Regions from separate parts of the Arthrobacter sp. 9E16 genome, predicted to be linked through region 2. Evidence: predicted binding sites of a transcription regulator. Region 2 holds the regulator's gene; each other region holds the start of a gene.

Region 1 (9,803 bases), on a different contig from region 2:
ATTCGGCTGCCATGAGGCCACCGTCAACGCTCACTCCTGCGGCAGCCAGCGCTGCAGCTCCCCCGGCTGCGTCAGCAGTTGAATCGGCAGCGGCATAGATGACCCGCGAGATGCCGGCATTGATGATTGCCTGGGAACAGGGCCCGGTCCGTCCGGTGTGGTTGCACGGCTCAAGAGTCACCACCATGGTTGCCCCGGTGACGTCTGCTCCGCTGGCGGCGGCGTTGGCGAGGGCATCGGCTTCCGCGTGGGCGGTTCCGGCGCCGCGGTGGAAGCCGCTGCTTAGAACCGCCCCCGCGGAGTCCAGGATCACTGCGCCCACCAGGGGGTTCGCACCGCGGACGCCCTTTCGCGCCAGGTCCAGCGCGAGGTCCATGGCGTTGCGTTCTTCGGCGCTGCGTTCGGCAACGTTGCGTTCGGCAGCACCGCCGTCAGCCGCAGTTTCGCCGTGCAGGCCGGTCACCGCACCACCCTGGGGTCAGGCATCACCGTCTCCACCTCGGGCTTTTCATCCTTCTTGGCTTTGGCCCAGACAAAGAACCCGATCAGGGTAAAGATGCCGTAGAAGACGTACATGAACGCCGTCGCGTAGTAACCGGCACTGAACAGCAGAGGCACGCCCACAATGTCCACGGCCACCCAGATCAGCCAGAACTCCACCCACCCCTTGGCCATGCCGTACGTGGCGAGGAGGGATCCCACAAAGGTCCAGGCATCGGCCCACACCGGCTCATAGGAGCCAAGGCGGGCGAAGACCGGGGTCAGGGCAACGGTTCCGATCAGAAGGGCTGCCACCAGGCCAAGGCGTTCGGTGCCGGATGCCCATTGGGGCGTGACTGCGGTGCCGCCGCCGTTCTTACTCTGCTGCCAGCGGCGCCAGCCGTAGACGGATACGGCGATAAACATGATCTGCCGTCCCGCCTGGCCAAGGAGGGTGGCTGAGTCGGCGTCGCCGAACAGCGAGCCGAGGAAGACGGTGAGCAGAAGAGCGTTGCCGATGATGCCCACCGGCCAGGCCCAGACTTTGCGGCGCATGCCGCCCAGGGCGCTGAGGAGCCCGAAAATATTGCCTACGACCTCGCGTACCAGCAGGGATGAAGATCCCACCGGTACCTGAGCGTCAAAGAGCCACCGCAAAAAATCCATGTCGTTCCTATCCGTGAGCGGCGGCTCCGGGGGTACGACAGTACGGTGCATCGACAGCTGGGTCCCCGCTTGAGGGGACGTTAACCGTCGGTTCAACAAACTGCACGTGCTTCTCCCATCCAGACTTTAACTGTCGGTACTGGAATTTCACCAGTTCAACCGCACCGCTTTTCCCGATGTTCGGGAGCTGCAGTGCGGGTCGCGGACTATAACCGCCGGTTCGGAATTACACCGACCCCGGAGCACGATTGTTAAACACATTCTTACACAACTTAATCAGCTGTGCGTCACTTTTAGATGAAGGTTCAAGTAATATTCGTCACACTATGTGTGGGACGCCGACCGCGTCCCGAACCGTCAGCGTGCTGCAGCCTCGGCGGCGTGGCGCAGCTTGCTGATGGCCTCGTTCGGATCTCCAGCACCGTAAACCGCTGAGCCCGCCACAAACACGTTCGCGCCGGCTTCCGCAGCGCGCTCGATGGTATCAGCGGAAATACCTCCGTCCACCTGGATGGCCAGCGGCAGGTTCGAGCCGCGGACGGCCTCAGCGGCGCGGCGGATCTTCGGCAGCGTAACGTCCAGGAACTTCTGGCCGCCAAAGCCCGGCTCCACGGTCATGATCAGCAGCATGTCCAGCTCGGAGAGCATGTCCAGGTACGGTTCCACCGGGGTAGCCGGGCGCAGCGCCATGCCTGCCTTTGCACCGCGGTCACGAAGGTCCCGCGCCAGCTTGATCGGCGCGTCGGAAGCTTCCACATGGAACGTGACCGATGCCAGTCCCAGTTCCGCGTACAGCGGAGCCCAGCGGTCGGCGTCGGAAATCATCAGGTGCGCGTCCAGGGGCAGCGCGCTGACTTCCTGGATGCGCTGCACCACCGGCAGTCCGATGGTCAGGTTCGGCACAAAATGGTTGTCCATGACGTCCACGTGGACGGCGTCGGCGGTGCTGATCCGCTCCAGCTCGGCCTGGAGGTTGACGAAGTCGGCCGAGAGGATGCTCGGGTTGATGCAGCACTTGCTCATGGTTCTCCTAGTGAACGGTCAGACTTGCGGACAGTCAGGTTAGACCTTGCGGCGGATCAGGGCCAGGAACATCGCATCGGTCTGGTGGATGTGCGGCCACAGCTGCGCGGTGAGCTCGTGACCGGCCTCCAGGTTTCCGGTGAGGCTGGCACTGTCCAGCGCCGCCCCGGCGTCGAGCAGTTCGAGGTCATTGCGCAGGCGCAGCACATCGGCGACGACGGCGGTGGTCTCGGCCGGGTGCGGCGAGCAGGTCACGTAGCCCACCACCCCGCCGGGCTTGACGGCATCGACCGCTGCGGTGAGCAGTTCGCGCTGCAGCGCGCCAAGCTCCCCCACGTCGGTGGGCTTGCGGCGCCAGCGGGATTCCGGCCGGCGGCGCAGGGCACCCAGCCCGGTGCACGGGGCGTCCACCAGGATGCGGTCAAAGGTATCCGGATACTGCTCGGCAATGCTGCGTCCGTCCCCGGTGCGTACGTCCCAGACCTCGCCCGGAACTGCTTCCAGTGCCTGGCGGACCAGCTTGGCGCGGTGGGCTGCCGGTTCGTTGGCCAGCAGGATGGCACCCTTCTCGTTGGCCAGGGCGGCCAGCAAAGCTGCCTTGCCGCCGGGGCCGGCGCAAAGGTCCAGCCACTGCTCGCCGTCGCGGCTGCCGTCGGCGGTTCGGTCGCCAATGTCCACTGCCGCCAGGGCACGTGCCACGAGCTGGGATCCGGCGTCCTGGACGCGCGTGGTTCCGGCTCGGACGGATTCCAGGCGGCCGACATCGCCGGCCGAGTACAGGGCCGAGTCGGCAACCAGCTCGCCGTCCACGGCTCCGGCCTCGCGTGCCTCATCCAACGTGCCCAGGCCGGGCAGAGCCACGAGGTTCACCACCGGGGCGTCGTTGTCCGCCTGCAGCAGGTCGGTGATTTCCTCGACGCTGCGGCCGTGGGCCACCAGGGACTGGCGCAGGGCGCGGACAATCCATTCCGGATGGCTGTGTTCAATGGCAGCGCGCTTGGTCGGGTCAGTTTCGCCGCGGGTCAGTTCCTCGAGCCAGGAGTCCAGGTCGCGTGCTGCAACCTTGCGCAGCACGGCGTTGATGAGTGCTGACGGGCCGGCACCAATGACCGCGCGGGCGAGGCCCACCGTCTGGTCCAGTGCCGCGTGCGCCGGAACGCGCATCGCCAGCAGCTGATGGGCGCCAATCCGCAGGGCGTCCAGAACGGCAGGGTCCAGCCGCTCCAGCGGGCGGTCCACGCACTTGGCCAGGATCGCGTCATAGGTTCCCTGCCCGCGCAGGGCGCCGCAGGCAAGTTCAGTGGCGAACCCGGCGTCCCGCTTGTCCAGGTGGTGCTTGCGGATGCTCTTGGGCAGTACGAGGTTGGCATAGGCGTCATCCTCGGACACGGCGCGGAGCACCTCGAAGGCGACCAGCCGGGCCGGATCCGCGGCACGCGTGCGCTGGCCAGGCGCCTGCTTGGTATAGCTGCGCACGGCGGGACGGCTGCGTTCGTGTCCCTTTTCGTTGCGTGCCTTGTTGCCCTGGGCTGAACGGGCAGAGGGCGTGTTGTTCTGCGGAGTGCTGTTTTGGGGGGTCATTCGAAGACCACGTCCTCACGGTTGGCCAGGCCGCGGGCCCAGTCGGCCCCCGGCATCATTTTCTTGCCGGCGGGCTGCACCTGCGCCAGTTCCAGCCCGGATGAACCGGTGCCGACGACGGCCGCAGCCTGCGCACCGCCGGTGAAGCGGACCTGGCCGGGGGCCAGATCGGTAATGTCAGGGCGCAGCACGGCGGAGCCGATCTTGAATCGCGCTCCGTCCCAGGTGGTCCATGCTCCCGGTTCCGGCGTGACGCCGTTGATCCGGCGGCGGATCGCCAGTGCAGGCTGCTGCCAGTCAATCCGTGCGTCGTCGATCGTGAGCTTGGGTGCGAGCGTGACGTCACCGGACTGCGGTACGGCGTGTGCCGCGCCGGTTTCGATAGCACTGAGCGTCTGTGCGAGCAGCACGGCGCCACTGTGCGAGAGCCGTTCCAGCAGCGCGCCGCTGGTGTCCTCCGGTGACAGGGTTTCGGTCAGCTGCCCGTACACGGGGCCGGTATCCAGCCCCTTTTCCAGCAGGAACGTCGAAGCCCCGGTGACATCGTCGCCGTTGATGACGGCGTGCTGCACGGGGGCGGCGCCGCGCCAGGCGGGAAGCAGGGAAAAGTGCAGATTGATCCAGCCGTGTTCGGGGATGGTCAGTGCACGTTCGGGAATGAGTCCGCCGTAGGCAACGATGGCGGCAACATCCGGATTGGCGGCGCGGATGGCGGCCACGGCGTCGTCGTCGATCTTGGCCGCCCGGATCACCGGCAGGCCCAGTTCCTCGGCCCGGGCAGCAACAGGCGACGGCGTGAGGGTGCGTTTGCGCCCCAGCGGTGCGTCGGGGCGGGTGAGCACGGCAACGACGTCGAAGCCGGCTTCCAGCAGGGCGTTCAGGGAGGGGACGGCGACGGCGGGAGTTCCGGCAAAAAGTACGCGCATGGTCACGGGCTGCTAGGCCTGTCCGCCGTTGCCGAAGGATGCTCCGGCGCCGAAGGCCGAACCGACTGTCTGGGCGCGCTCCGCCGTCGTGCGTCCGGCAATGGCGTCATAGTCTGCCTGGCGGATGGCGCGAAGTGCCTTCTTGCGGTTTTCGCCTTCGAGCCGGTCAATGTAGAGCACGCCGTCCAAATGGTCGGTTTCATGCTGGAAAGCGCGGGCGAGCATGCCCTCGCCTTCGAGCGTCACGGGATTGCCGTCCTTGTCCACACCGGTGACGCGGGTCCAGCGGCTGCGCGAAACGGGATAGCCCAGTCCGGGAATGGAGAGGCAGCCCTCCATCTGGTCTTCCTGGCGGTCATCGCTCAGCTCCAGGACGGGATTGACAACGTGCCCGGACTGGCCGTCAATCCGGTAGGTGAACACCCGGAGGCTGACACCCACCTGGGGCGCGGCAAGGCCGGCGCCGTCAACATCCTTCATGGTTTCTTCCATGTCGGCGACGAGCTTGGCCAGCTCCGGTCCGAAGTCCGTGACCTCCTCAGCGCGGGTCCTCAGGACGGGGTCGCCGATAATCCGGATGTTCAGGATTGCCATCTAGGTTTCGTTCCTTACTGTTACTGCGCATCTGCTAACTGATTGTTGCCCGGAACCAGTCTAGTTGCGCCGGGCGCGTTGCGGCTCCCCCGCGCAACCAGGCGCGGGGGCACGAAGGCACAATGGGTACCCGGTGTGTGTCTGCTGAGGTGCTGCACCCCTTGGCTATACCCCTGCCCCGCTCGCTTAGGTGGACGAAGTTTGGGGAGACCGGACCGCGTGTGCCCCGACCGGCGGCGGCGCAATCGGCAGGAGCGCGCGGCCCGCGCCCGCGACGTCGTACGAGGTTTGCCAAAGCCGGCGCAGCGCACAGAACTTGAACCAGTGCTGCGGAAGGACAGCGGGGTTGGCGCGCATGGGCCGCACTTCAGTTTGCCCGACGGCGACACCGAGCAACAGCGGATCCTCGCCGTAGGCCCACGGCTCCCAGACGCCCTTGCCCGCGTCCACCAGGGATTCCTTCGCCTTCATGCCGGCCACCAGCTGCATGACAACCTTGTCATCCAGCGGTTTGACCTGTCCGTCGCGGTCCGTGTTCTTCGTCTTGTAGTCAATGAGGCAGAGCCGGCCGTTGATGCGCGCCACCAGATCAAGGGTGCCCGCGTAGCCGAGTTCGTCATTCCAGACGGTGATTTCCGGTGCCAGCGGCTCCACCTGGTACAGGTCCCACCACTCATCGAAACGGTCGGCGAACTGATGCTCGCCGTGTTCCAGCAGCGCCGTGCGTGCCGCTTCGAGCTCATGGGGAAGGTCCAGGGCGCGCAGGGAAACCTGCTCACAGTAATAGTGCACGCGCGTTCCGCGTTCAGCCGCCTGGTCCCGGTAACGCTCCGAAGCTCGCGAGGCCTCCTTGACGAGGGAGCGCAGCGCGCCGGGGTTGCCGAGGCTTGCGGGGAGCTTGGGATCCTTCACTACAGCAGTGGCAGCCATGTGGCTGTGCCAGCCGTCCAGCGAGGTGGAACCCTGCGCGATCACGGTAGTGATGGACGGTACCGTAGGCGGTTCGGAGAGGGACCGGGAGTACATCCGCCCGAATTCTGTTGAATGTGCCAGAGCTGGTTCAGTCATATCTTCAGTTTGCCATCTCGCACTGACAGAGTTTGCGGGACCCTCCGCAGGAGCAGGAACCGCACTCCGGGTCCGGATTCAGAGCGACGTCCGACCCACTGCCCCCCGGCCATAAAGCGTCCGCATACAACGCGTCCACATACAACAATGGAGGCCCCTGGGGACCTCCATTGTTATTTGGTGGGCGATACTGGGTTCGAACCAGTGACCTCTTCGGTGTGAACGAAGCGCGCTACCACTGCGCCAATCGCCCCCAAGCCGCGTGTTGTTTTCACAACCGCAACGTCTAAAGATGCTAGCCCAGATCGGAGCTGGCGCCAAACCGGCACTCGGTGGCCAGACAACGACGGCGCTTGATGCGGGCAAGGTTACTCCGTTCCCCCGGCGCAGAACGTGTACCCTCCCCCGGGATCCCCCAATGCGAGGGCACCGGCGGCCGCCCTGGCCCAGGCGACCTTAGTCCACACAGATCTGCGTCACGTACCCGCGGAGATCTTCGTCCCGCACACTGCGGGCCGGCGTTCCGTAGCTTCGGACATCCGCCGGTACCGATGATGACGCCCGAAAAGCGCCGTCGTCGTACTGCCGTACGGGGGCAGGCCGCCCCCCCCCCCCCCTACTCACCCGCTAACGCCAGTCTCTGCCGGAGCATTCGATGGCCACACACCATCCACCCATAGCCCCCACCTGCGATAACGCCGTGAATCGGATCCGGGCGCTGCAACCACATAAAACCGGCCCGATTGGACGAACTCCAAATAGTCCTATAGAGTTTTTCTTCGTTGGAAAGCGGGAGTTCGCCGCGAAAAGCGAAAGCGATTCGAGGTCTAATACTCCCACTTTTACAGCATGCGGACGTAGCTCAGCTGGCTAGAGCACCACCTTGCCAAGGTGGATGTCGCGGGTTCGAATCCCGTCGTCCGCTCGCAAGTCCCTGTACAAACCGGTTGATTCTAACTGGTCGGCCTATGCTTACGCAGCGGTCACGGTGGGGTGGCCGAGAGGCGAGGCAGCGGCCTGCAAAGCCGTATACGCGGGTTCGAATCCCGTCCCCACCTCCACAGAGGACTTGCAAGCCCTTTGGGCGCGATTGGCGCAGCGGTAGCGCGCTTCCCTGACACGGAAGAGGTCACTGGTTCGATCCCAGTATCGCGCACTACAGTTTGGCGTTTTGGCGCACAACTGTGTTTTTGCGGACGTAGCTCAGCTGGCTAGAGCACCACCTTGCCAAGGTGGATGTCGCGGGTTCGAATCCCGTCGTCCGCTCTCTTGACTGCATCGAATCTTCTTTGGGAGATTTGGTGCTTCAAGCGCGATTGGCGCAGCGGTAGCGCGCTTCCCTGACACGGAAGAGGTCACTGGTTCGATCCCAGTATCGCGCACGGACAACTTCGGTTGTCTTGATTTGCGGACGTAGCTCAGCTGGCTAGAGCACCACCTTGCCAAGGTGGATGTCGCGGGTTCGAATCCCGTCGTCCGCTCGCACAGTTGCTCTACGGAGCGGTGTTTGAAGGAGCAGGCCATTGAATTGGTCTGCTCCTTCTGCGTTTAAGCTGTTGGGTTTCCCCCTTGATGGCGGCAGCGGATTTGTACAGTCGGCACGACGACGGCCCTGGCTCGGGATGCGACCGCAGCTTTCCGGCCGTCCTGGTTACTCCCCCTGTCCTGCTCATCCGGTTCCCTCCCCTGGCGATCCCGCCCTCCTTCCACGGCCCTATCCTCCTCCACAGATGCCGATCGACGCTCCGTGGCCGCCTCTTTTCCACAAACTCGAATATGTGTTCGAAGGTGCGGACTGATACTGAGAATCTTGGTCTATGGAAGAGGATCTGAAAGACCGCACCACAGGAGCTGCATCTGCTGCCCCGGAGGACCAAGCACAGACCTGGTCAGGCCCAGGTGAGACCCACCCCTCCTTTTCGGCAGGCCAGGCAAGCCGGCCGATCCCGGCACTGAGCAGTCTGGTTCCCGCTGCGCAGCGTATTGTCCGCGATCTCGACGAACGGATTCCCTTCCTGTCATCAGCGGAACTGGTCACCGTCGCGTCTGACGTTGAGTCACTGTCACGACTTGTCGACCATCTTCAGATCGTCGCCGCCGCTGCCCTCGAACGCGCACGGATATCATCCGTCACAACTGATTCATGGGCCCTCCCGTCCGGGCAAGTCCAGCAGGAATTCAAGAACACGGCAGAGTACCTGCGTCACCGCCTTCGGATCAGTCGGCGAGAAGCCTGGAGGCGCATTCGCCTGGGTTCTTCGCTCACTTCCTCAACAAGCATTTCCGGGGAAACCCTCGAGCCGGAGTTACCGGTGGTGGCCGAATGGGCCGGGCAGGGCCTGTTGGCAGGCGAAGCTGCACAAGTGATCAGCATGGCTATGAAGCGCGTACAGGGCTGCGGAACCCGTGAGGATCGTGCGGCCATGGAGGCAGCATTGACTGACGTGGCAGCCAGCCAGGACCAGGACGTTCTCAACGTAGTGGCCCAAGCCTGGATCAATCATCTCGATCCCGACGGAACAGAGCCGTCCGAGCAGCAAAAAGCCGAGTTGCAGGGATTGTTTATCCGCCGGAGATACCGCGGGCTGCACCGAATAGACATATTTGCCACAGAGGACCAATTTGAAACCCTTATGACAGCGCTGGCGCCGGAGGCCAATCCGCGAGTCGACGCCGCCAAGGCCGCTGAGGGCTCCTGCATGGACCTGGAAGGCAAGCGACGTGCAGTCCCGGCTGATCCCCGCAGCTACCCGCAGAAGCGCCTGGACGGACTTGTAAGCTCGTGCCGGTTGGCTCTGTTGTCCGGCAGGCTTCCCGCCAGCGGGGGATCCAAACCGCAGGTCTTGGCTGTCATTGCCTACGACCAGCTAAGCGACCGCTTGACGGCCGCCGGGGCGGGAAGCTCCAAGGCCGCCGGGAAAAATCCGGATAGAACTCCCGAAAACGGAATGCTGGCGTTCGCCGGACCTGTTCCGGCTCGTCAGATACGCCGCATCGCCTGCGACGCGGACATCATCCCCGTAGTCCTTAGCGGTGAGGGCCGCGTTCTGGACGTTGGTGCCGCGGCCCGCTACTTTCCGCCGCATCTTCGGAAGGCACTGATTGCCAGAGACCGCGGATGTGCTTTCCCAGGCTGCACCGCGCCTGCCCCATGGTGCGAGGCACACCACATCGAATATCACTCTCATGGCGGAGCCACGAGCACGGACAACGGCGTCCTGCTGTGCGGGTTCCACCACCACCTCATCCACCGGGAGAAATGGCGGGTGGGGGTCCGGCGCGGTGTCCCCGGGTTCGTGCCACCCACCTATGTGGATCCCTATCAAGCTCCCCTCAGAAACACCTACTTTCATCCGCTCCGGCCACCACGGTCAAGTGCATGAAACAGAATCCAAAAAATCAGAAAGCCCCACTCCTTGGTCCTTATAGTCAGCGGGCTTATCATTGACGGTGAACGGGAAACGT
Region 2 (9,803 bases):
CGCGCCCACCGCCACGGCAAAAACCACGGCCACGCTGAGCGTGAACCAGGAGAAACCCGAGCGCAGCCGCGCCCGCCGGCTCAGCACCGCCAGCGGCTGAAGCTCCGAAGAGGCCTCTGCCAGGTGCGCGGGAGCGGCAGCCACGACGGCAGCGTTGGCGGCTTCCCGCTCCTGGACCTCGGTGGCGGCCTTCTGCGGATTCTCGGACCGGGTGGGCGGGTTGAACCAGATCAGGAGCAGGCCGGCGAGCGACGTCGAAATTCCCACCAGGGTCAGTCCCACCACGGAGGAGAGCGAGGTGGCCAGGATGGCGCCCAGTGCCGGTCCGCCCATGAAGACAAGCTCGGTGGCGATGGAGTCCAGGGCAAAGGCCGTTCGGCGCTGCTCTCCCGTTGCCATCACGCCCAGGGACTGCCGCACCACGCTGAAGACCGGAAGCGTGAAGACGCCGCCGATCAGTGCCAGCACCAGCAGCCACTCATAGCTGGCGTGCGGAGCGATGGACCAGATGACCGCCTCGGAAATGACGGAGGGAATCAGGGCCCGGCGCAGGCCCACATTGTCCACCCGGCGGCCGCGCCACGGGGCGCCGAAGGCGATGCCCACCGTGACCACGGCAGCTACGGCGCCGGCCTTGGCATATCCCATGTCCATGGTCATGACCACGTGCAGGGTCAGCAGCACTCCGGCCGCCGAGTGCGGGAACCGGGCAATCATTCCAACCAGCAGCAGCCGGCGGATCGGGGCGACACGGAGCAGCTCCCCGTAGGAGGCAAAATTCACAGCACTTCTCTTCCGGCGGTCCCCCGCCCAACGGGTCAGCGCGTGATCTTGAGTTCCAGGGAATCCACGCGCTCAACAAACAAAGGATCGGCAGCGAGCCGTTGCTGCAGCAATCCGGCGATGCCCTGCACCGCCTGCGCATCCAGTCCCGGTGCCAGGTGAAGAACCATTCTAAGCTCAGGACCGGCACCGCCTCCGGCGATGACCGTTCCGCGCGCCGACCGGGTCGCCGTTGCCGGGGCCTGGACAAGCTCAACTCCGGTAACGGACGGTTCGACGTCGACCGCAGCAGACACGGCCCGGGCGACTTCCTGGTCCGCGTAGGACGGAGTCCAGTCCCGCTGCCGGGCCAGGGCCCACATGGCCGGGCGGCGCACCACGAAGGTAATGTCCGCGCCGGGGTCCACCACCAGCAGCTGCGCCTCCTCCGATACGGCTGAGAGCGCCGCACGGGCGGCATACACAGCAACAGGACGGGCCTTCGGATGCCAGTTCTGCAGCGCGGGAACGGACGTGAACACCGGCAGGGCCTTGCGTCCGTCCGGCGCCGTCAGCGTGACCAAAGCCATGTCTGCTTCCTTGTCCGCAACCAGGCCGTGATCGGATTCCGCTTCCTCGGCCAGGCTGGCGACAATGGGGACAAACACCCGGGCGGTGGCCAGCGTGGCCACCACCTGTGCTTCGGTGCCGCTGCCGTCCTCCAGCGCAGCCAGCGCTGCGAGGTAGCCGGCATCGGCGCTGCCGTCGTCGGCGTCGAAATTATGGAGCGGGTTGCCGTCGCCGGAGAGGTCCCGGCCGGCCCAGGACTGCCCGGCGGAATCGGCCGGACCGCCTGCCCCGGCGAGGGCGGCGGCAATGTGGCCGGGAAGGGCGCGCTCAGCCATGGGTCCTAGCGCTCCGGATGGCCGGCGATGTCGAAGGCCTGCGGCAGGGTGAAGGCGCCTGCATAGAGGGCCTTGCCCACAATCGTGCCTTCCAGGCCCAGGGGAACAAGTTCGCGCAGAGCGGCCAGGTCATCCAGGGACGAGATGCCACCTGAGGCGACCACGGGGCGGTCGGTGCGCTGCAGCACCTCGCGCAGGAGTTCAAGGTTCGGTCCGCGCAGGGTTCCGTCCTTGGTGACGTCGGTGACTACGTAGCGCGGGCAGCCGGCGTCTTCCAGACGGGCCAGGACCTCCCACAGGTCGCCGCCTTCCTTGGTCCAGCCGCGGGCTGCCAGGGTGGTGCCGCGGACATCGAGGCCGACGGCGATGGCCTCGCCGTAGCGGGCAATGGCACTGGCGGTCCACTCCGGGTTTTCCAGTGCGGCGGTGCCCAGATTGACGCGGCTGGCGCCCAGTTCCAGGGCCATGTCCAGGGACGCGTCGTCGCGGATGCCGCCGGACAGCTCCACCTTGATGTCCAGCTGGTCAACAACGCGTTTGAGCAGGGGCAGGTTGGAGCCGCGGCCGAAGGCTGCGTCGAGGTCCACCAAATGAACCCAGGCGGCGCCGTCGTTCTGCCAGGCCATGGCCGCATCGAGCGGATCACCGTAGCTGGTTTCGCTGCCGGCTTCACCCTGAACCAGGCGGACGGCCTGGCCGTCAGCTACGTCAACGGCGGGCAGAAGTTCAAGGACGGGTGTTTCAACAAGTGACATGTTTTGCTTTCCGTGGGAATTCCGGCAGCGGCGATTGGTCAGACGCTGCTGTCGATCAGGAGGTAGGCGCCGAGCAGGGACATTCCCGCAAGGACCCAGAAACTAATGGTGATGATTTTGGACATGCCCTGGCGGCGGAAGGAAATGGCGCCGCCGATCAGAATTCCGGCAAGGCCCATCAGGATGACGCTCCACATAGCCCTAACCCAGCGTCTTCAGCCAGTTTTCCAGCAGCGCCGCACCGGCGTCACCGGACTTTTCCGGATGGAACTGTGTTGCGGTCAGCGGACCGTTCTCCACAGCGGCAATGAAGCGGCTGCCGTGCTCGGACCAGGTGACCTGGGGTGCGCGCATGGCGGGCTGGGTCACGTCGAAGTCCCACTTCTGCACGCCGTAGCTGTGCACAAAGTAGAAACGCTCATCCTCGATGCCGGCGAAAAGCTCGGAACCAGCCGGCGGCTCCACGGTGTTCCACCCCATGTGCGGCACCACTTCGGCGTCCAGGCGTTCCACGACTCCGGGCCACTCCCCCATTCCGGGAGTCCGCACGCCGTGCTCCACGCCCTCGTCGAAGAGGACCTGAAGGCCTACGCAGATGCCCATCACGGGACGTCCGCCGGCAATGCGGCGACCAATCAGGCGCAGCGCGTCAACCTCTTTCAGGCCCTGCATCACCGCGGCAAAGGCGCCGACGCCGGGCACCAGCAGCCCGTCGGCGTTCAGGACGTCGGCGGATTTGGAGCTCAGGGTGACATTGGCTCCCACATGTTCCAGGGCGCGGACAGCTGACCGGATGTTTCCGGAGCCATAGTCCAGGACTGTGACATTGCGGCTCACAGGGCACCCTTGGTGGAGGGGATGCCCTCGACGCGGGGATCCGATTCCACGGCAGCACGCAGCGCCCGGGCGAAGGCCTTGAACTGGGCCTCCACGATGTGGTGGGGGTCGCGTCCTCCGAGGACGGTCATGTGCAGGCAGATCTGGGCGTGCAGGGTGATCGCTTCAAAGACATGGCGGGTAAGCGAGCCGGTGAAGTGCCCGCCGATCAGGTGGTATTCCTGTCCTGCCGGCTCCCCCGTGTGCACGAGATAGGGCCGACCGGAGATGTCCACCACTGCATTGGCCAGTGCCTCATCCAGTGGAACCGTTGCTTCGCCGAAGCGCCGGATCCCAGCCTTGTTGCCCAGCGCCGTCTTCAGCGCCTCGCCGATGCTGATGGCGATGTCCTCGACGGTGTGGTGGACATCAATGTGAGTGTCCCCGGTCGCCTGGACCGTGAGATCCATCAGGGAATGCTTGGCCAGGGCTGTCAGCATGTGGTCATAGAACGGCACGGACGTGCTGATGTTGGACTGGCCGGTTCCATCCAGGTCCAGCTCCACTACCACTGACGATTCACTGGTAACCCGTTCGAGGCGGGCTGTGCGGCCGGTGGTGGTTTCCACGGTCATGGTTTTCCTTTGAAAGAAGATGGTCTCTGCTAACAGTTTAGTGTCTGCCGGCCGGTGCTGTTCCGGCCGCGGCAGCGCGGGCGCCCGGCCCAGTTACCGGATGCCGGCGGCCAGCAGTTCGCGGAGGCGGGCGAGGAAGGCGCTGGTCTCCGGTTCCGTGCCGGCGGTGACACGCAGATGGCCGGGGATCCCGACGTCGCGCACCAGGACGCCTGCCTCCAGCAGGCCTTCCCAGACGGCCCGGGGATCCTCCATTCCGCCGAAAAAGACGAAGTTCGCGTCTGAGGGGGCGGGCTTCAGACCCAGATCCTGCAGCTCGGAGACAATGCGGTCGCGCTGAACCTTGATGTCCTCAACGTTGGCCAGCAAAGCATCTGCGTGTTCCAGCGCAGCGTTGGCGGTGGCCTGCGTGATGGCGGACAGGTGGTACGGCAGCCGCACCAGGCGGAGGGCATCGGTAACCTCGGGGGCGGCTGCCATGTAGCCGATCCGGGCTCCGGCGAGCGCAAAGGCTTTGCTCATGGTGCGTGAGACGATCAGGCGCTCGCGTCCCGGCAGCAGTTCCAGGGCGCTCGGAGTGCCGGCATGGAAGAACTCGCCGTAGGCCTCATCCACGATCACGATGGCCTCTGACGCGGCCCCCGCCTCGTAGACGGCCTCCACAACATCCAGTGAAAGTGCTGTGCCGGTGGGGTTGTTCGGAGTGCAAAGGAAGACGATGTTCGGCGCCTCGGCGCGAACCTGTTCTGCAGCTGACTCAGCCGTAAGCCCGAAGTCGTCGCTTCGGTGTCCCGTGACGTAGCGGGTGCCGGTGCCGCTGGCGAGCAGCGGATACATGGAATAAGTGGGAGGGAAACTCATGGCCGTCCGTCCGGGACCGCCGAACGCCTGGAGAATCTGCTGCAGGACCTCGTTCGAGCCGTTCCCGGCCCAGATATTTTCGGAGGTCAGTCCGTGGCCGAGGTAAGCGGCAAGCCGGTCCCGCAGTTCCGTGAATTCCCGGTCCGGGTAGCGGTTCAGTCCGGCCACGGCCCGCTCCACAGAGATCGCAATCGCCTCCCGCACGGATTTCGGCAGGCCATGCGTATTCTCGTTGACATTCAGCAGGATGGGCACATCCAACTGGGGTGCGCCATAGGGCGTCAGTCCGCGGAGGTCATCGCGCAGAGGAAGTCGGTTGAGTCTCGCCAGCTGTTCAGTCACCTGTACAGCTTAAGACTCGAAGGCGGAGCGGGAAGAATCTGCGGGCTGCACGCCCTGCCTTGTTACGTCCCGCGTTGTTGAGCACTGACTTGTTTGGCTCTGGGTGTTTCGTCCTGAGGTGTTGCGGCTCAGCGTTGTTGCCGGCTCAGCGTTCAACGGGGATGTAAAGCTGAGCACCAACGATGAGGCGGGATTCAGTCAGGTTGTTGAGTTCCATGATGTCTTCCATGACATCCCGCGGGTCACGCTCAGGAGCGAACTCCTGCGCCAGGCCCCACAGGGACTCACCCGCAGCCACACTGACCTGGACGGTTCTTGTCACGTCCGGCCCCCCGCTGGAGGCCATGGCGGGAGCAGTGAAGAAACCCAGCACAATGAGCGCAGCCGCTGCGGCGAGCATCAGCGGGAGGCCGATGAAAACCAGACGGCCCCTGCGAGTCAGGTGCAGCGAGTTCGCCTTGACCGGCAGGGAAGGATTTGAAGGCCGGGAATCGAGGTGCTGTGAGGGAGATGTGTTTGACGCAGCTGTTTTTGACGCAGCTGTATGGATTGAAGCAGCTGTATGACTCGAATCAGCTGTTCGAGCTGTCGGGACTGTTTGGGTTGTCATTGCAACGCCTTTCCGGTTCGATGGCTGCAGGAAATACCCGAAGCCATATTCGAACGATTGGAAGCTGATCGACTTACCCGAACCTCCGCTGAGGGCGGCTGTCGAAAGTATGTTCGATTTCTGCTGAGTTATTTCTAGCACTTATCTACTAATAAAGTCGAGACTCGCTCGAACAAATGTTTGAAAACACCGCACTGCTCGCTTAACGTTGAGGACAAGAGGGAACCTTCAACGGGTTCTGCGGATCGACTCGAAGCCCAGGCGTCGGAGCGGTTCCTCAGGATCACTGAATCAGCTGCCTCTGACATAACCGCCGGAACGGCTTGCACGGCCAATACGTCCCGGCTTGTACCGATTAGACATTTACCGACCAGCCCCGGCATTGCCGGGACCAGCTGACCCGAAGGGAACCCGACGTGGCCCGCAGGACTGCTTCCGAAGACAGCACCAACAAACCAGCTGCCACAGGCACCCGTGCGCGCGCCAAAGGGCTCACCCCCAGGCAGAAGACCGTCCTGGAGATGATTCAGCGGTCCGTGAGCACCAACGGCTATCCGCCCACCATGCGCGAAATCGGCGACACGGTTGGCCTGGCCAGCCTGTCCAGCGTGACCCACCAGCTCATGCAGCTGGAGAAGCTCGGCTACATCCGCCGTGATCCGAAGCGCCCCCGCGCCATGGAAATCCTCATTCCCCTGATGCTCCGTGACGGGTCCTCCGGTACGGCAGCCGAAGAGGGGCCGGGACGCCCCGGCTCCGGCACGGACAACAGCCCTTCAGCCGGCGCTGCGGGGCGCACCGGAGACCAGCATGAAGAGGGCGCAGGCTCAACCCCGGCGCTGGCCTCGGTAACCGAGCTTGCCACCTCCGTTGATACCGCCATGGTGCCGCTGGTCGGCCGCATCGCCGCCGGCGGACCCATCCTTGCGGAGCAGGTGGTGGAGGACATCATGCCGCTGCCCCGTCAGCTGGTGGGACACGGTGACCTTTTCATGCTGAAGGTTTCGGGAGACTCCATGGTTGATGCCGCCATCTGCGACGGTGACTGGGTGGTTGTGCGCCGCCAGCCGACAGCTGAGAACGGTGACATTGTGGCTGCCCTCCTCGACGATGAAGCCACGGTCAAGACCTTCCGGCAGCGCAACGGCCACACCTGGCTGCTGCCGCAGAACACGCGGTACGAGCCCATTGTGGGCGATCACGCCGTCATCATGGGCAAAGTTGTCTCGGTGATGCGCGCTCTTTAGCCGATGTCCCGGCGGGATCCCTGCAGCGGAAAGCACGCAAATGGCGGCCGGAAATATTCCGGCCGCCATTTGCATGTCCATGTCTTTGCTGCCCGGCCTCACTGGGCCGCAGAGTGCCGCGGTTGCCCCCGCAGCCCGCCTATCCCGCCGACAGCTCCTCGGCTGCCGACTGCTCTGCGAGCCGGCCCAAAACGGAGAGCACCACGGAGCGGTCCGTGGTGGACCAGAACGGCGGCAGCGCTGCGCGCAGGAAGCCCCCATACCGGGCCGTGGCCAGCCGGGAGTCCAGGACAGCCACCACACCGCGGTCCCCCGCCGCACGAATCAGGCGCCCGGCGCCCTGTGCCAGACGCACGGCGGCATGGGTCGCCGCCACGGACATGAACCCGTTGCCTCCGGCCTTGGCCACTGCTCGGGTGCGGGCGGTCATCAGCGGGTCATCGGGACGGGGAAACGGGATGCGGTCGATGAGGACAAGCCGGCACGCGGCTCCGGGAACGTCCACGCCCTGCCATAGCGACATGGTGCCGAAGAGGCAGGTGTCCGGCTCTTCAGAGAACTGCTTGACCAGTGAAGACATGGAAGATTCCCCCTGGCACAGGATGGGGAAATCCACCCGGGTGCGCATGGCATCGGCGGCATCTTCGGCCGCTCGCCGGGAGGAGAATAAGCCCAGCGCGCCGCCGTTGGAGGCCTTAAGCAGCGCTTCGATTTCATTCAGCTGAGCCTCGGAGGTACCCCGCTCCGGCTTGGGCAGGTCCTTGGCCACATACAGAATCCCCTGGCGCGGGTAATCGAAGGGACTGCCGACGTCGGTTCCGGTCCAGGACGGTGCACCCGGACCCAACAGGCCCAGGGCACCGGCCACCGGCCCGAACTCGGAGCCGATCGCCAGGGTTGCCGAGGTCAGGACAACGGTGTGCCCGTCAAACAATCCTTCACGCAGCCGTCCCGCTACTGACAGCGGAGCAACGTTCAGGGTGGCGGGGGCGGTCTCGTCGGGCGGTGAAAAACCTCCCGACGGGGAGAAGGAACTGGGCCGGGACGCCCAAATCACCTCGCCGGCCGCCGGTGCCGAGATCAGCCGCTCGCAGACAGTCAGCACGGCCATAAGCCGTGAACGGGCCGTCTGCCGGCCGCCGTCTGCGGTTTCCCCGGGCTCGGGCTTGGAATCAGAGAGCGCCACTCGGCAGGCCTCGCGAACGCGCCCCACGGCCTGTTCCTGCTCTTCGTTCAGCCCGCTGGCCAGCAGGCCGGAGGGAACACCCTCCATGGACTGCTCAAAGGCACGTGCCGCCTGCGCCAGCTCCTCCACGCTGGCAGAGGTGTGTTTGCGCGCTGCGGTAACAGCGGCAGTAATCACCGTGCCGGAGAGCTGGCCGGTGACAGCACCGGTGACGCGGTCCTGCAGTTCGTGCGCCTCGTCAATGACCACCACGTCATAGTCCGGCAGCACGGCCAGGCCTTCGAAGGCAGCAATCGCCAGCATCGCATGGTTGGTGATCACGACGTCGGCCACGGCGGCCTGTGCACGGGCACGCTCGCTGAAGCACTCAGCGGCGACCGGACACTTCTGTGCTCCCAGGCACTCCATGGAAGTCACCGATACCTGCCGCCAGGCCCGGTCACTCACACCCGGGACCAGATCATCCCGGTCGCCGGTGTCCGTTTCCTCCGCCCATTCACGCAGCCGCACCACTTCCCGGCCCATGGCCGAGGTGGGAGCCGGTGAAGGGTGGGCGACGCCATGGTCATCTCCCAGCGTGAACAGGGCACCGGCGGGATCTTCCTCTTCAGGAAATCCCCCGCCGGTCTTGTGCAGGCAGACATAATTGCTGCGGCCCTTGAGCAGTGCCACGTCCACTTCGCGGGGGAGCTGCGGCTGAAGGGTCTTGAGCAGCCGAGGCAGGTCCCGGCCCACAATCTGGGACTGCAGGGCCAGCGTTGCAGTGGACACCAGCGTCGGCTTGGTGCTCTCCAGCGAGTGATGGATCAGCGGCACCAGATAGGCCAGCGATTTGCCGGTTCCGGTGCCCGCCTGAACCAGCAGGTGCTTTCCTTCGTCTATGGCCTGCGTGACCTGTCGGGCCATTTCATGCTGGCCCGGGCGGTTTTGTCCGCCCATGCCGGCAACGGCGGTGTCCAGAAGTTCCAGGACTTCGCCGGTGGTGTCTTTACTCATGGGTGACGAACGGCTCCAGTTCAGCAGCAAGGCCTTCGCGGACCATGACATGCAGCCGGGTTCCGGTTTCGGAGTGGTCCACGGACAGGATTTCAGTGTCCGGGCTGTGCAGCCGGGAGACCACGTCTCCGCGGTCGTAGGGAACCATCAGCGTCAGGTCCACCGCGGGGCGGGGAATCCCTTCGGAGATCGCCTGCAGCAGCTCGTCGATGCCTTCACCGGTACGGGCGGAGACCACCACGTGGCGGCGTTCCTTCTGCCGGAGGCGTTCCAGGACAAACGGATCGGCGGCATCGGCCTTGTTCAGGACGATGATTTCCGGAATCTTGCGGGCATCAACATCCGTCAGCACAGTGCGGACGGCGGCAATCTGGCCCTCCGGGTCAGGATGGGAGGCATCCACGACGTGCAGGATCAGGTCAGCGTCCGCCACTTCCTCCAGCGTGGAGCGGAAGGCTTCCACCAGCTGGGTCGGCAGCGACCTGACAAATCCGACGGTGTCCGCCAGGGTGTAGCCGATCCCGTCTTCGGTCTGGGCCTTGCGGATGGTGGGGTCCAGGGTGGCGAACAGGGCGTTCTCGACGAGGACACCGGCATCCGTCAGCCGGTTCAGGAGCGACGACTTGCCCGCGTTGGTGTACCCGGCGATAGCCACCGAAGGAACCTGGTTGCGCTGGCGGTTGGCCCG
Region 3 (9,803 bases), on a different contig from region 2:
TGCAACAACGACGGCGGCAGCCTCGGTACCGTCCCCATAGTGGAAGGAAAATTCTTCGCCCACCCTGGTGCCTGAGGACCGGGCCAGGTCTTCACTGAGCGCTACGGTGCCGGGCTCTGCCAACCGTTCCAGTGAACCCTCACGGGTGCCCAGATCCAGCGTTGAAAACAGGTCCTGTTCGCCCAGCCCGGAGATCATGTACGCCTCCACGGTGTCTTCCATCCCCAGGAAGGTGGTTTGCGCGAGAACCGCGGACCTGGCTACGGGCGTTGCGGCCTGCACACCCGGCACTGCCGCAATCCGTGCGGCAAGATCCGCGGAGATACCGGCGGGTGCCGAGACCAGATAATCGGCCGTGATTGAATCACGGGACTGCTGCGCCGCTTCGGCCTCCACCGTGGGCGCCATGAATAACTGGACAGACCCCAGGGCCACCGCCAGAGCCAGCGGAACCATGCCGGCTGCCAGCCTCCGGGGAAAAGCAGCAGTATTGGCCTCGGCCAGCACCATGGAAGCGGACGGGCTGCGCCGCAGCAGCGGCCGTACCGCTTGGAGGACACCAGCCACAATCCGGGGGCCCAGGACTCCCGCCGCGATGATCAGCAGCAAGGCGCTTCCCGCGGCCGCCGTCAGGCCTGCCAGTCCGGGAACGGCCAGCGGCGTGAGTGCTGCAACCAGACCGGCGCCCAGCAGGACCAGTCCGGTAATGGTCCGCCGCCGCCCCAGTGCCTGGTTTTCGGTGACAGCTTCACGCAGGGCCGTGGTCGGTGTCGTCCGTACGGCTCCGCGGGCAGCCGCGAGCGAGGCTCCGGCAGCGGCAGCGACGCTCAACGCCATGGCCGCGAGCGCCGGGAGCGGACTGTAGGCCAGGGCAAAGCCTGCGGGAATAATTCCGCCGGTTGTAAATTGCCGTGCCAGCAGCTGTGCAAGCCAGAATCCGGGCAGTGTGCCCAGGAGCGCGGCGACTCCCGCGACGAGCAACACTTCACGCAGAATCAGCCCCAGGGTCTGTCGGGTTCCGGCGCCGACTGCACGCAGGAGCGCGAACTCCCGGCGGCGCGACATGATGGACAGGGACAGGGTTCCCGCCGTGACAAAGACAGCTGTCATGACCGCCGTCCCGGCCAGGGACGCGCTGAGCAGCAGCAACATGGACCGGCCGGCGGCACCGCCTAAGGCCTCCGCATCTCCGCGGCGCTCTCCGGTGTAGGCGACGACGCCGTCCACTTCCGTTTCGATGGCGGCTGCCAGTTCCCGGGGGTCAGCGCCGGGTTCCGCGATCACTCCAACTGTGGTGACGGCATTCCCGTGCGGCCACAGGGCTTCCGCGCCGGAGGAACTGAGGAAAGCTGCGGGTTCGCCGGACACGGCGCCCTTGCTCCCGGAACTCCCACCAGCTGCGACGGTACCGGTCACGGTGTACTGAGCGGACTCTCCCCCGTGGGACAGTTCAATGCTGGACCCCGGTCCTGTCCCAAAGGAGCCGTCCAGCACTACCTCGTCCGCTGCCTGCGGAGCCCGGCCGGACACCAGCGTGTAGGGTGCCAGCGCCGCCGAATCCCACGCGGCTGCCTCAATACGCTGCCCGCCGCCGGTAGCCAGCGGGATGCTAACGTTCCCTACCGCCCGCTCCACCCCGGGCACCGAAGCAATTTCGGCCACCTTGTCTTTGGGAAGCAGTACGCGCTCGGGAAAGGGCACGGCAATATCCTCAGGCACGGGCATGGACTGCGGAGCTCCGATGACAACGTCGGCACCGGCCAGGCGCTGCGGAGCGGTACCGCCGCGCAGTCCCGATTCGATGAGGACCCCCATGCCGGTCATCAGCCCCGCGCACAGGAACACGGCAACAAAGACACCGGCAAAACCGCCGCGGTTGTGCCGGATGGATGACAGAGCAAGTGCAAACATGTTCACCGCTCCCCCAGGTAGGCCACACGCTCGGTGATGTCCCGGACGCTGGCATTGGCCATACTGCCGTCCAGCTGCCCGTCGGCGAGGAAAAGGACGTTGTCCGCCGAACAGGCCGCCGCCGGATCATGGGTCACCATGACCACGGTTTGGCCAAGATCGGTCACAGTGTGCCGCAGCAGGTCCAGGACCTGGCGGGCGGCGGCGGAATCCAGGGCACCGGTGGGCTCGTCCGCGAAGACGGCCTCCGGGCGTGTGATCAGGGCCCGCGCGATTGCTGCCCTCTGCTGCTGTCCGCCGGACAGTTCCTGCGGCTTCCGCTCATCGAGCCCGGCCAGTCCCACAGCTTCCAGAACGTACTTGAGCCAATCCCGTTCCACGCTGCGCCCGCCCAGCAGCAGCGGCAGGGTCACGTTGCGGACGACGGAAAGCTGGGGCAGCAGGTTGTAGGACTGGAACACAAACCCGACGTGGTCGCGGCGGAAAGCCGGCAAGGCCCTCCTGCGCAGGCGGGACATGTCAGTGGATCCCAGCAGCACCCGTCCGCTGTCCGGGGTGTCCAGTCCGGCGGCGCACTGCAGCAGCGTGCTCTTGCCGGAACCGGAGGGTCCCATGACGGCGGTAAAGGTTCCGGCCGGCACCGACAGGGAGACCTCACGCAGGGCCGGAACGCGGGCGTTTCCGGTGCGGTAGCTCTTGGACACTCTCTCCAGCCGCAGAGCAACCGGTCCGGGGACTTCACTGGCATCGGTGTACATGGGAATGATCCTTCGTTCGGGGTCCAGCGGCCGGTTGCCGCTGCGTTTTCGCTGTCTACGACGCTACGGAGAAGGTGTTCCCGGTCCGATACAGCCAGCACCCCAATCGGAGGTATAGCTGGCTATACCCCCGCTGGAACCGGAGCAGGGCATAATCGAGCAGGTGAAGCTTCCTGCCCGTGCCAGCCTGGAGACCCGTCTGAGCGCCGTTCGTTTCCTCCTGCGTGAGGCGATGTCCTGGCCCGCTTCACTGGGAGTCCTTGTAGCCGCCGTCGTCCTGCTTCCGTTCCTGCCCCTGGGCGTGGGCTTGTATCCCGTTCCCCGCCTTTTGGCAGCCCTGAACCTGCTGGCGTCCCGGGCGCAGGCCCGTGCGGCCGCCTACAGCTGTGCCGTCGTGCCCTTTGACCGCCGCCGGCTGGAGGACAGATACACCTTCGGGGAGCTGGCGGTGCTGGTGAGTGCGCCCGAAACGAAGCGCGACGTGTCCTGGCTGTTGTTCCACGGGGCTTTCGCCCTGCTGTCCGGCTGCCTGGCCGTGGCGCTGCCGCTGGCCGCGGTGCTCTACGTATTCGCGGCGCCGTTATGGGTGCTGTTTCCCCCGGCGACGCCGCTTGAGCTGGCCTTTCCGGTGACCAGCTGGCCTGCGGCAGGAGCCACCGTCCTGCTGGGCCTGATCTACGGATATGCAGCGTGGCTGCTGCCTCCGTGGCTGGCGCGGCGGCTCAGCGGCGGGACGCTGGCCATTCTTTCGCCCCGCCGGTATGACGAGCTCTCCCGCAGGATCCAGGATCTCTCCGCTGCCCGCGCCAGCGCTCTGACCGCCCATGCCGCTGAGTTGCGCCGAATCGAAAGGGAACTGCACGACGGCGCCCAGAACCGGCTGGTGGGCGTGGTGATGATGCTCGGGCTGGCCCAGCGCGCAGCGGAGAGCGATCCCGCCGCCGCAGCGCCGTTCATCAGCCGCGCCCAGGACGCCGCCACCGAGGCACTGGCCGGCCTGCGCGAGGCCGTGCACGATATCTACCCGCCCATCCTTGATGAGCTGGGCCTGGGCGGAGCTGCTTCAGCACTGACCAGCCGCTCTCCCATTCCGTGTTCCCTGGACGTGCACGGCCTGCTGCGCGCTCCTGCGGCTGTGGAATCAGCTGCTTACTTTGTGCTGGCCGAGGCGCTAACCAATGCGGCGAAGCATTCGAATGCGTCGCGAATCGACGTGGTCCTGCGCACGGAGGCCATACCGCGCGAAGATGTACTGGTGATCCGGGTGAGCGACGACGGCGACGGCGGGGCTGCAGTTCCGGCGTATGGTGCAGTGCCCGGCGCCAGCACCGGTCCCGGCCCCGGGGCCGGCAGGGGCACCGGGCTGGCGGGAATTGCCCGCCGGGCCTCCGCTTTTGGCGGCAAGCTGATCCTCAACAGTCCGCAGGGCGGACCAACCGAGCTAAGGGTGGAACTGCCATGCGCCTTCTGATCGCCGAAGATGATGCCCTTCTGCGCGCCGGACTGGAGCTGTTGCTGAAGGGCGAGGGTTTCGAGGTGGTCGGCTCGGCCGACAACGCTGAGGACCTGCTCGCTGCCTTTGAGCCGGGGAGCGCGGACGGGGCGGTCCTCGATGTCCGGATGCCGCCGTCGTTCACTAATGAGGGGCTGCGCGCCGCGCTGGAGATGCGTTCGCGGGTACCGGACTTTCCGGTCCTGGTCCTGTCCTCCTATGTGGAGGACAGATATGCTAGCCGGCTCCTGGCCTCCGGTGCGCAGGGCGTGGGCTACCTGCTGAAGGAACGTGTGGGCAAGGTGGGCGATTTCGTGGACGGCCTGAGGCGTGTCCTGGCCGGCGGAACGGTGATGGACCCGGAAGTCATTGCCCAGCTCTTCAGCCGCCGCGGCACGCAGGACCCGGTGAGGTCGCTGACTCCGCGGGAGTTCCAAGTGCTGGGGCTGGTGGCCGAAGGACTCGGCAACACTGCCATTGCCCAGGCCATTTCCGTTTCCGAAACCGCCGTCAGCAAGCACATCGGCAATATCTTCGCGAAACTCGGTCTTTCTCCGTCCGACAGCGGCCACCGCCGGGTTCTGGCCACATTGGCGTACCTTCGGTCCTAATTGCCTGGGATTTACGGAAAGCATTTGCCGACCCAAGCATTTTTTCTCCTGTGCACCCCGCCTGCACTCTGGACAAACGTGTCATCGGACTGTTCCGCTGATCCTTCCCTCCAGTCCGCTGCTGCACAGCTAACAGGACAGGTAGGCTAAAGAGTGCCCCGGTCCCGGTTGATGCATACCCGGTCCGGCAAGATGACGAGGAAGAGATGAATATGCCAGAGCTTCAAGGGAACGATCCCGACAGTATTCGCCAAGAATTCGGTTACCTCACCGTCGCGGAAATCCTGCAGCTCTGTGCCACCCAGAAGATCCTGGACCCTTCATCCACACTGATTTCCCGCAAAGCACAGCTGGGCGAGGGTAATGTGTTTTATCCCGGAACCGTTATTGCCGTCGACGAACAGAGTTTCTGCGTCATTGGAGACCGGAACATCTTCTATCCGGGCACTTTCCTGTCTGCGGAGGACGGCGGAATGCTTCTGCTTGGCTCCGAAATCACCCTGGGGCCGGGCGGCGTCCAGCTCACGGCGGGCCGGTCGGATGCTGTTGCAGTGGGCGACCGCGCCCGGCTCACCCACGGTGCCGTCGTGACGGGAAGGTCAGTGCTTGGCTCCGGATCGCAGATCGTTGGCGCCGTCCGTGCAGAGTCAGTGGTGCTGGCCGACGGCGGGGACCATGCCTCGCTGCCGGCCGAGAAGCGCGGTTCAGTGCTGAAGGGTTCCGGTGTGGCCCGCGGGCTCCGGCTTGCACCCGGTGACCTGGTGCACGGATTCGGGGAGTTGACCTCCGCCACGCTCGAGCGCCAGACGGATTCACCCGCCTAACGCTCCCCTGCGGGCTGATCGCGGGGATCCGCCCGCTCGCCCTATCCCCCGGTTTCCGGGGGCTCGGCGGCCTATTGTGCCACCGACCACCCATACCACACAGCGGCGCCACTCACACGCCTGTGCGACCTTCGTTACTAAATAGTTATCTTCCCGTAATCCGCTTGTACTGTTGATGCCAAGCCGTTACCTGAAACGGCGCCCTTGACTTGTTACCTAGCTCTGCCGCTGGTCAAGGTCCACAGATTTCACACTTCGGCAGAGGCGGGGGAACCACTTACGGGTTCCTTGAATCCTTGGGGTTAAGTCAGCCGAGGTTTCTTCGGCGGACCGGATGACTCCCATCCGCATCCGACAGCTCACCTCGCAGGTATCGGGAGAGGTAACTCTAATGTTGAACAATACTCGTGGACGCCACCGTGCCGGAAATATCGGACTGTTGGCCGCAATCGCAAACACCGCAAGCAGCAAGGCCCGCACCGTGGGCAGCGCCGCTGCAGTCATGGCGGCAGGCTCCGGCCTGGTGCTGAGCATGGCCGGCCCCGCCTCGGCAGGCGTCATCGCCAACGACTCAACCGAGTCTTACAGCGCTCCTGCGGCTGTCGCCGCACCCGTGGAAACTCCGGCACCCGCCGCAGTCTCCACCGCGTCAACTCACGTTGTCCAGTCGGGCGACACCCTGAGTGCAATTTCAGCCACCTACGGCGTCAGCCTGGACAACGTCCTGGCCCTGAACGGCCTTTCGCTGGAATCCATCATCTACCCCGGTGACGTCATCACGTATGCCGGAGGCGCTGTTGCTGAGGTAGCTGAAGCTGCCTACGCCGCACCCGCCGAAGCTGCCTACGCCGCACCGGCTGAGGCCGCCTACACCGCACCGGCTGAAGCCAGCCCGGCCGCAGCCGACTTCAGCACCTTCAGCACCCCGGCGTCCTCCGTGACCCCGGCTGCTTCCACGGGTGCAGCTGTCACCGGCACGAACTCCATCATGCTGAACTCCGCCTACGCCCAGATGGGCGCCGCCCAGGACTGCACCGTCCTGGTGGAGGTTGCCCTCCGGGCAGCCGGCCACTCGGTGGGCGACCTGGCACCGGCACAGCTGGCTGCTTACGGAACCCCGGTTTCTGACCCCCAGCCCGGCGACATCATCTACTACGCCGACGGCGGCATGGGCCTTGCCCACATCGCCATCTACGTTGGTGACGGCCAGGCCATCCACAGCGGATGGAACGGCAACCAGACTGTCCAGCAGAGCGCCAACGTCGGTTCCGGCGCTGTCTACTACCGCGTAGCGTAATCACGCAGCAGTAGCTCCTAATGGGGCGCAGGAAGCGAACGGACCTGCGCCTCGATAAAGGTAAGAGAACGCCCGGCCAAGTGGCCGGGCGTTCTCTTTTTGGTTAGGGCACGCACCCGGTTGGGGTGCGCCGGTGGACTGAAAAGTCAGGCCGCGGGCTCGTTCTCAGTGTTTTCGTTTTCATCGTTCCCACCGTCTTCATGGTGGTCACCATCGCTGTGTCGGTCCCTGGCCGGGCGGTCTTCATCCGGGGTGCCATCGTCGAACTTGCCATCGTGATGGCGCCCGGCGTGCCCGCGTTCCGGTGCATCCTCTGTGGTGCCGTCGTCGGTGGTTCCGTCGTCGGTGCCTTCCTCGACACCCTTCTTGTCTCCGTTCCCCGGCTCCTGTCCGTCGCCCTGGGCTTCACTGTCGTCGCCACGCATCTTGTGGTCACCGTCAGGCATACCCTTTTCCGGCTTGGAATCAGAGTCTTGGTCCGTGTCCGGGTCCTGCTGGTTTTCCTGCTGTTCGGTCACTGACGCCTGTTCCTGGTCAACGCTGTTGTCACCAGTGGCCAGTCCGGCAAAGAAGGCACCAGCCAGCAGTGCCAGACCTCCCACGACACCAAGAATCCAGCCGAGCGGGCCCCTGACCTTGTCCCGGAAAGCCATTGTGTTTACTCACCTCCAATAGTGGTTTACCTACACAACTATTTTCGGAGCTGATTCTTCGAGGATTCTTAGACTTCCACGGCTCTCGGGTTTCTGCTGCTCAGAACGGGGAATGCTCCCGGGCTGCCGGAAGCCGCACTTCCAGCACACCTCCGGACCCATTCACCGCCGGCAGGGCCCGGACGCTGCCGCCGTACCGTGCCGCAATTTCCGCCACGAGGGCCAGTCCCAGACCGTAATGCCGTGGTCCCGGCGCTTCTTCTGCCCTGTCGCGGGCCGAGGCAAACCGTTCGAAGGCGTGCCGGCTGAAACCGGGCGGAAAGCCAGGTCCGTCGTCGGACACACGAATGACCGCTTCTCCGCCGCTTTTTCGAACCGAGAACCGCACCCGTGAACGGGCATAGTCCAAGGCGTTGGCGCCGAGCGCAGTGAACACCCGCTGCAGCGCGAACTGTCCGCCGCGCACCAGCACCTGCGGCTCGGGGGCTTCAAGTTCCAGAGTCAATCCCCGCCGATGAGCCGCGGGTTCCAGGGAGTTGACGGTGGAGCCGGCCAGCGACACCAGGTTTACCTCCTCCAACGGTCCCGATTGGCGGGGATCAGCAGACATCAGCAAATCTTCGAGGATTCCGTTAAGCACCTTGGTGTCATCCACCACCTCGTCGGCAGCGTGGACGGCTTCCTCGATGGACTTCGGCGCATCCGTTTCCGCAGCCAGCCGACGGCGCAGCATCTGTGCGCGCATGCTCAGGAGTGTGAGCGGTGTCCTCAATTCATGGCTGGCATCGGCGACAAAGCGCCGCTGCAGGGCCAGGGCTTCGGCCATCGGCCGCATGGCGGCCCGTGCCGCCCAGGCCGAAAGCGCACCGGCGGCAACCCCCGCCGCCAGGACCGACACCACCAGCGCCAGAGCCAGGCGGCGCAGCTGTTCAGTGGCCTCCCGTGTGTCGACGGCAGCCTGCACCACATCGCCGCCGCGGCGGGCAGTGAGGACTTCATAGCTGCGGTCCCCGGCGGTTACCGTGTCCCGGCGGGACTCCCCGGTTCTTGTTACTTCAGCCAGCGCCTCTTCGTCCGGCAGACCCGAGGGCATGTTGCGGGACACGGCCAACCGGCCGTCGTCGTACACGGCCAAAAAAACACCCAGCGGAGCTTCCCGCGGAGAGTCGGACTCCACAGCCGAAATGAGGGTTTGCTCCGCAGCGCTCCGGGTCTGGGCGGACACGAGTCCGTACACGAGAACGCCGGCCAAACCCAGCAGCACCACGGTCAGTGCCGTGAACTGTACCGCCAGCCGCAGCGCGGCCCGCCGCAGTTCAGTGTCCTCCAAGCTGCGCGGTTTCCCGCTCAACGGCCGCCGAACCCTCATGACCCGGCACCGAGCCGATAACCGATTCCCCGCACCGTCAGCACTGCCTGCCTGCCCAGCTTGCGCCGAAGGTAATGCACATATGTGTCCACCACCCCGTCGTCGTCCGCTTCCGGAAAGACTGCGTTCAGCAGGTCAGCCCGCGGAAACACCTGACCGGGCCGGCGGGCCAGGTGTTCCAGCAGCGCACTCTCCCGGTCCGAGAGCACCACCACTTCCCCCTCGTCGGTGGTTACCGTGCGGCCCGCGGTGTCGAAGACTCCGCCGGGCACGGACAGCACGGGAACCCGTGCGATGTTCCGGCGCCGCAGTGCCCGAAGGCGGGCCAGCAGCTCGTCAATGTCAAAGGGTTTCGCCAGGTAGTCTTCGGCTCCGCGGTCCAGCCCCTCGACGCGGTCCGCGGGGTTGCCCAGGGCGGACAGGACCAGGGCCGGTGTCAGGATCCCGCGGCTGCGGAGCCGCGACAGCACATCCAGTCCCTCGATGGCGGGCAGCCCGCGGTCCAGGAGCAGAACGTCGAAGGGGTGGGTCAGGCCCTCGTGGAGTGCGCGCTGCCCGTCAAAAGCCAGGGTCACGGCGTAGCCCTCCGATTCCAGGAGGTCCGCCAGCATCCGGGACAGCTGCCGGTCATCTTCCACGACGAGAATCCGGGGTCGGTCCGTCATGCCGAAAGTCTATTGGCCGGGCGCCCGGCGGGCCCGGGGTCAGCTCGGGTTTGGGTACCCGTGGCCCTCGATTGCTGCAGAATCGTTCGCTGTGGAGGGCGCCTGCGTTCCCTTTTGGCGCGTGGTGAGCAGGACGACGACGACGGCGACCACCGCGCCGATGGTGGTTTCCACCGCCCGGTCAATGGTCAGTTCCCAGACCGGCTGAGTGGACACAAAGCCG

The links. The regulator LexA, encoded in region 2, represses DNA repair genes until DNA is damaged. The targets are predictions, from matches to a motif close to TCGAACANNTGTTCGA.
Region 1: a site for LexA is predicted at 8,109-8,124, ahead of CXR00_RS11150 (HNH endonuclease signature motif containing protein). Genes of this name have one in related genera too.
Region 3: a site for LexA is predicted at 5,709-5,724, ahead of CXR00_RS10175 (LysM peptidoglycan-binding domain-containing protein). Genes of this name have one in related genera too.

What each region holds. Positions count from the first base shown of each region.
Region 1 covers NZ_PJIU01000002.1:935,307-945,109, forward strand. Annotated here, with positions in the region: gene ribD (bifunctional diaminohydroxyphosphoribosylaminopyrimidine deaminase/5-amino-6-(5-phosphoribosylamino)uracil reductase RibD) at 1-463, opposite strand, end outside; gene pnuC (nicotinamide riboside transporter PnuC) at 460-1,146, opposite strand; FMN riboswitch at 1,250-1,395, opposite strand; gene rpe (ribulose-phosphate 3-epimerase) at 1,504-2,169, opposite strand; gene CXR00_RS11095 (RsmB/NOP family class I SAM-dependent RNA methyltransferase) at 2,209-3,750, opposite strand; gene fmt (methionyl-tRNA formyltransferase) at 3,747-4,676, opposite strand; gene def (peptide deformylase) at 4,689-5,270, opposite strand; gene CXR00_RS11110 (cytochrome) at 5,457-6,338, opposite strand; tRNA gene CXR00_RS11115 (tRNA-Val) at 6,517-6,591, opposite strand; tRNA gene CXR00_RS11120 (tRNA-Gly) at 7,190-7,263, shown strand; tRNA gene CXR00_RS11125 (tRNA-Cys) at 7,326-7,399, shown strand; tRNA gene CXR00_RS11130 (tRNA-Val) at 7,423-7,494, shown strand; tRNA gene CXR00_RS11135 (tRNA-Gly) at 7,531-7,604, shown strand; tRNA gene CXR00_RS11140 (tRNA-Val) at 7,649-7,720, shown strand; tRNA gene CXR00_RS11145 (tRNA-Gly) at 7,746-7,819, shown strand; gene CXR00_RS11150 (HNH endonuclease signature motif containing protein) at 8,156-9,721, shown strand.
Region 2 covers NZ_PJIU01000003.1:715,575-725,377, reverse strand. Annotated here, with positions in the region: gene CXR00_RS15575 (MFS transporter) at 1-783, opposite strand, end outside; gene CXR00_RS15570 (SseB family protein) at 819-1,667, opposite strand; gene priA (bifunctional 1-(5-phosphoribosyl)-5-((5-phosphoribosylamino)methylideneamino)imidazole-4-carboxamide isomerase/phosphoribosylanthranilate isomerase PriA) at 1,673-2,422, opposite strand; gene CXR00_RS18345 (hypothetical protein) at 2,461-2,619, opposite strand; gene hisH (imidazole glycerol phosphate synthase subunit HisH) at 2,624-3,259, opposite strand; gene hisB (imidazoleglycerol-phosphate dehydratase HisB) at 3,256-3,873, opposite strand; gene CXR00_RS15550 (histidinol-phosphate transaminase) at 3,967-5,076, opposite strand; gene CXR00_RS15545 (LysM peptidoglycan-binding domain-containing protein) at 5,222-5,686, opposite strand; gene lexA (transcriptional repressor LexA) at 6,103-6,933, shown strand; gene CXR00_RS15535 (ATP-dependent DNA helicase) at 7,073-9,115, opposite strand; gene hflX (GTPase HflX) at 9,108-9,803, opposite strand, start outside.
Region 3 covers NZ_PJIU01000002.1:746,734-756,536, forward strand. Annotated here, with positions in the region: gene CXR00_RS10150 (FtsX-like permease family protein) at 1-1,911, opposite strand, end outside; gene CXR00_RS10155 (ABC transporter ATP-binding protein) at 1,914-2,669, opposite strand; gene CXR00_RS10160 (histidine kinase) at 2,833-4,140, shown strand; gene CXR00_RS10165 (response regulator transcription factor) at 4,128-4,772, shown strand; gene CXR00_RS10170 (hypothetical protein) at 4,985-5,596, shown strand; cyclic di-AMP (ydaO/yuaA leader) riboswitch at 5,833-5,983, shown strand; gene CXR00_RS10175 (LysM peptidoglycan-binding domain-containing protein) at 5,988-6,893, shown strand; gene CXR00_RS10180 (hypothetical protein) at 7,040-7,546, opposite strand; gene CXR00_RS10185 (HAMP domain-containing sensor histidine kinase) at 7,647-8,897, opposite strand; gene CXR00_RS10190 (response regulator transcription factor) at 8,912-9,580, opposite strand; gene CXR00_RS10195 (FUSC family protein) at 9,620-9,803, opposite strand, start outside.